DNA from 2 places in the Jeotgalicoccus sp. FSL K6-3177 genome. Region 1 is predicted to be linked to the other one. Evidence: predicted binding sites of a transcription regulator. Region 1 holds the regulator's gene; the other holds the start of a gene.
What was found. The regulator NrdR, encoded in region 1, represses ribonucleotide reductase genes. The targets are predictions, from matches to a motif close to AACACNATATATNGTGTT.
Positions count from the first base shown of each region.

Region 2: nrdI (class Ib ribonucleoside-diphosphate reductase assembly flavoprotein NrdI) is a predicted target of NrdR. The motif match lies at 1,168-1,185, and genes of this name have one in related genera.

Region 1 covers NZ_JBBOSK010000001.1:1,518,550-1,520,959, reverse strand. Annotated here, with positions in the region: gene gap (type I glyceraldehyde-3-phosphate dehydrogenase) at 1-91, shown strand, start outside; gene MHH58_RS07570 (antibiotic biosynthesis monooxygenase family protein) at 174-593, shown strand; gene nrdR (transcriptional regulator NrdR) at 1,063-1,521, shown strand; gene MHH58_RS07560 (replication initiation and membrane attachment family protein) at 1,523-2,410, shown strand, end outside.
Region 2 covers NZ_JBBOSK010000001.1:605,413-607,822, forward strand. Annotated here, with positions in the region: gene MHH58_RS03080 (DMT family transporter) at 29-913, opposite strand; gene nrdI (class Ib ribonucleoside-diphosphate reductase assembly flavoprotein NrdI) at 1,281-1,676, shown strand; gene nrdE (class 1b ribonucleoside-diphosphate reductase subunit alpha) at 1,660-2,410, shown strand, end outside.

The DNA of each region.
Region 1 (2,410 bases):
CAAAGTTAAAGTATTGTCATGGTACGATAACGAGTGGGGTTACTCTGTAAGATGTGTGGAACTGGCTGAAATGATCGCGAAAGATATTTAACAATACAGTCACAGGAGGATAGTTGATGCTATCCTCTTTTTTGATACAATAAAAGTAACAATATGAACGAAGGAGTGCTGGCATGAAATTAGTAAATAAAGAAGGACAAAGTACAGATTTGCTTATCAACGGCGAAACAGCATCATACAAAGGCGAAGAATACGATGTAATTATTCACGACGGAGACCTTGCAGGTGCTGGACATATTGCGACGAATAATTTTATCGTCAAAGAAGAATATATTAAAGAAATGATTAAAAGATTTAAAGGCCGGAAAGGCAACGTCGACCAGTACGACGGCTTTCAGGGCTTTATGCTGATAAAAAAAGACAACAAAATGTCGGTGCTGACAGGCTGGCAGACAACAGAAGACTTTACAGCCTGGGTGGAATCAGAAGCCTTCCAGAACTCGCACGTTAAAAAAGAACAGCGTGTAAAATCCGAAGGCAGCGATTACTTGGAAGCAATGCCGGTACGTGAAAACTTCAGCGTCGAAGGCTAAACTTTTTGTATGAAACAGTCGTGACACCTCTTACTTTGAGGTGGCGGGACTGTTTTTTTGATGAGGGGTGGATGGCGATTGAGACGGCGCGCCATTGTGGATGTGACAATGGCACAGTAAGGTGTCCAGCGCGCCACTGTGAAAGTGACAATGACGGGATAGGGCGGCTACTCCGTCACTGTGCCTCCTACAATGACGGGACAAGACGTTTACTCCGTCACTGTGATTTCCACAATGACGGGACAGATCGTTTACTCCGTCACTGTGCCTTCCACAATGACGGGACAAGACGTTTACTCCGTCACTGTGATTCCCACAATGACGTGACAAAGCGGCTACTCCGTCACTGTGATTCCCACAATGACCAGACAGCCGGCCTCCACCGCCCAATCCGCTTTCTTTTTTATGTTTCTTGCTTTCGGTGTTATAATAATTGAAACTAATCTATTACAAATGAGGTGAACATCATATGAGATGTCCAAAGTGTCAGCATACGAATTCAAAAGTGGTGGATTCGCGTCATGCGGATGAGATGAATGCGATTCGGAGACGCCGGGAATGCGAAGATTGCGCAACGCGTTTTACAACGTTTGAACGGATTGAACTGTCACCCCTTGTCGTTATAAAAAAAGACGGAACACGCGAAGTGTTCGACAGATCGAAGGTGCTTGACGGCCTTTTAAAAGCTTGTGAAAAACGGACGATTCCTTATGATGAAATTGAAAAGCGCGCGGATAACGTGGAAGCTGCTTTACGGAATTTAAACAAGGCTGAAATTTCCTCGAACGATATCGGCGAATCCGTTATGAAAGAATTAATTACTCTCGATCAGGTAGCATACGTGCGTTTTGCATCTGTGTACAGAGAATTTAAAGATATCGATCAGCTGATGGATATCCTCCAAAATCTAGAAAAAGGTAAGGCGTAAAATGAAATTTAATGAACGTTTAAAACCGAATACGGAGTTTATCGTTTACCAGCCGGGTACCTTATCCGACGATAATTACGAAGTGCTGAACGCCTTATATTTACCGGTTATCGGCACTGAAGCCTTCGGTATCTATCTGTATTTGTTTGAATCGACAAAAGTATACGATAAGCTTGCTGTCCGTTTTCATCGTGAGCTGATGGACGAGCTGTCGCTGAACTTATCGGATTTTGAAACGTCGCTCGATAAGCTCGAAGCCATCGGACTCGTGCGCACTTATGTATCGAATAAAGAACACGATGATCTCTTTGTCTACAGACTGCTGCAGCCGCTCACTCCGGAGATGTACTTCAAAGATCCCATGCTGTCCATGTATTTATACTCACAGGTCGGCTCTGCTAAATTCAACGATAAAAAAGACCGTCTTATCTATCCGGAACTGCCCGGTGACCTGACCGAGGTAACGAAGAAATTCACCGAGGTGTTCTACCACGCGAGAGATGCGAAATTCCGTACACCGGATGAGCACTTTAAACAGAATGACGTCTCCCGGGGACCGTCGATTGACCTCGATGATTTTGATTTCGAAGTGCTGTATACACACTTGAAGGGGACGCGCATCGATAAGCAGTTTTTTACAAAGGAAGTTAAAAAACTTGTCGTGCAGCTGAGCCAGCTGTTTAAATTAAATGCATATGATATTAAGCAGATTCTGCTGCAGTCATCGAGTCCTCAGTTCGGAATCGATAAAGAGCGCTTAAAAACCGAAGCCCGCAAATACTATCAGAAAGAATACGGGGAAGTTATTCCGAGTTTTACAACAGCTGAAGAAGCAGTAAGACCTTCCGGTGATGAATCGTATCTCGACAGCCTCGACAAGGTGAGTCCG
Region 2 (2,410 bases), 910 kb from region 1:
GAACCGGGGACTTCACTAATTATTCCAATCAAGATGCTCTGTTTTTCTTGCCGGTGACCTTTAGTTTTTTGGGACGGTTTTTCATATACATATAGTAGCTTGCCGCGAAAATAATAATATAGCCGAGAATTGACAGCATATCCGGTACTTCATTAAAGACGATAATACTGAACAGTGCAGTAAACAGTATCGTTGAATAGAAGAAGATAGATATCTCTTTCGCCGGTGCGAAGCTGTATGCAATCGTCAGGCCAAACTGGCCGACAGCTGCGAAAACTCCTGACAGAATAAGCATCCAGAACTGGTTCATCGTCATCGGTTCAAACTGGTAGATAAAGAACGGCAGGAGAGCGACAGTCGAGAAGAATGAAAAGTAAAATACTACTGTATAGAACTTTTCCCGGCTGCCTAAAATCCGGAGCACCGTATAAGCTCCGGCTGCGAATATTGCGCCGAGCACCCCGATGAGCGCAAACATTGTATCGCTCGAGAATGACGGTTTAATAATAAAGATTGCCCCGACCAGCGCGATGATGATTGAAATCAGCTGGAATCTCCGTATGTATTCTTTTAAAAATATGGCGCAAAGTATTATAGTGAAGAACGGACTGAGTTTATTTAAGATATCTGCATCGCTCAGAACCATCCGGTCGATAGTGAAGAAATTTAACAGCACACCGACCAGGCCGAGCGCGGAACGCAGCAGCAGCCAGCCCTGGTTTTCCCGTTTTCCGAACAGGCTCTCTCTGTAGTAGAGAACGAGCGCGAGCGCGATCAGCATCGAGATGAAATTTCTGAAGAAAGTTTTTTGCACTGTAGGCAGATCTCCGGAATATTTTACAAAAAGGGACATCAGACTAAATCCGAGAGAAGAAATAATCAGTGCGATGATACCTTTTACAACATTATTCATTAACAACACTCCAACTTGTTTTGTACGATAATTTCAGGAATTTCAACAAATAAAAAGGATAAAAATTTCGTTATATTTTTTATGAAAAAAATTCATTCTTGCCATCACTTATCCACCGTGACTTCCGGCGTTTTATCTCCATTTATTTAGCGTGAAATTTTTAGAGAAGGCAGTTTTTTACATTGCTAATGGCAGTTTAATATGAGATTATAGAACATGTTCAAGCACATATATTGTGTCTGTAAAATGTTTCGACCACAATATGTAGTGGTATCAGCATAGAAAGCAAGTAAAAAGCGAGTAATGGAAACAAACATCGCATAGAACATACGTTCTGTTTGTGTTATGCTCGAAAGGAGATGACAAAGTGATTATTGCTTATTATTCAATGACAGGTAATATCCGTCGTTTCTTAAATAGTATGGACATTCCGGACACCTATGAATTATATCAAATAACAGCCGCCAATGTCAGAGATAAAATCGATCAGTCTTATATTTTAGTTACACCGACATACGGTTTCGGAGCTGTGCCTGATACTGTTAAGGAATTTTTAAAAGTAAACTCTTATAATCTAGTCGCAGTCGCATCTAGCGGCAACCGGAACTGGGGTCAGAACTTTGCCAGGGCGGGCGAGTATATAAGCAGCGATTACAGCGTACCGCTCCTGATGAAGTTTGAACTTCACGGCACACCGGAGGAGCGCGCACAATTTATAGTTGAATTAGAAAGGGCAGGGGAATTGCATGAAAGTATTAGATGAAAAAACTTACAACCACGTTGAACTGAATAACGAAGTCACGCAGCGCGACGAAACAGGGTTTTACAAACTGGAGAAAGACCTTGAGGCACTTGAGGTATTCATGGAGGAAGTCGAAGCGAAGACTATCCATTTTGACTCGGAATTAGAAAGGCTGCATTACCTCGTGGACAACGATTTCTATTACGATTTATTCAAAGAGTACAGCGAAACGGCTCTTCAGGATATTATCGATCATGCAGATGCTATTGAGTTCAAATTCAAAAGCTACATGGCAGCGAGCAAGTTCTTTAAAGATTACACTTTAAAAACGAACGATAAAAAACAGTACCTGGAAGATTACAGACAGCACGTTGTGATTGTCAGTCTGTACCTTGCAAAAGGCAATATTGAAACTGCCAAGCGTTTTATCACATCGATGATGGAACAGCGTTATCAGCCGGCAACTCCGACCTTCTTAAACGCAGGCCGTGCACGTCGCGGTGAAATGGTATCATGTTTCCTGCTCGAAGTTGATGATTCACTGAACTCGATTAACTATATCGACTCAACTGCCAAACAATTAAGTAAAATCGGCGGCGGTGTTGCGATTAACTTATCAAAACTGCGCGCACGCGGCGAAGCAATTAAAGGTATCGAAGGTGTAGCTAAAGGAGTTCTGCCTGTAGCGAAATCACTGGAAGGCGGATTCAGCTACGCAGACCAGCTCGGTCAGCGTCCGGGTGCGGGAGCTGTTT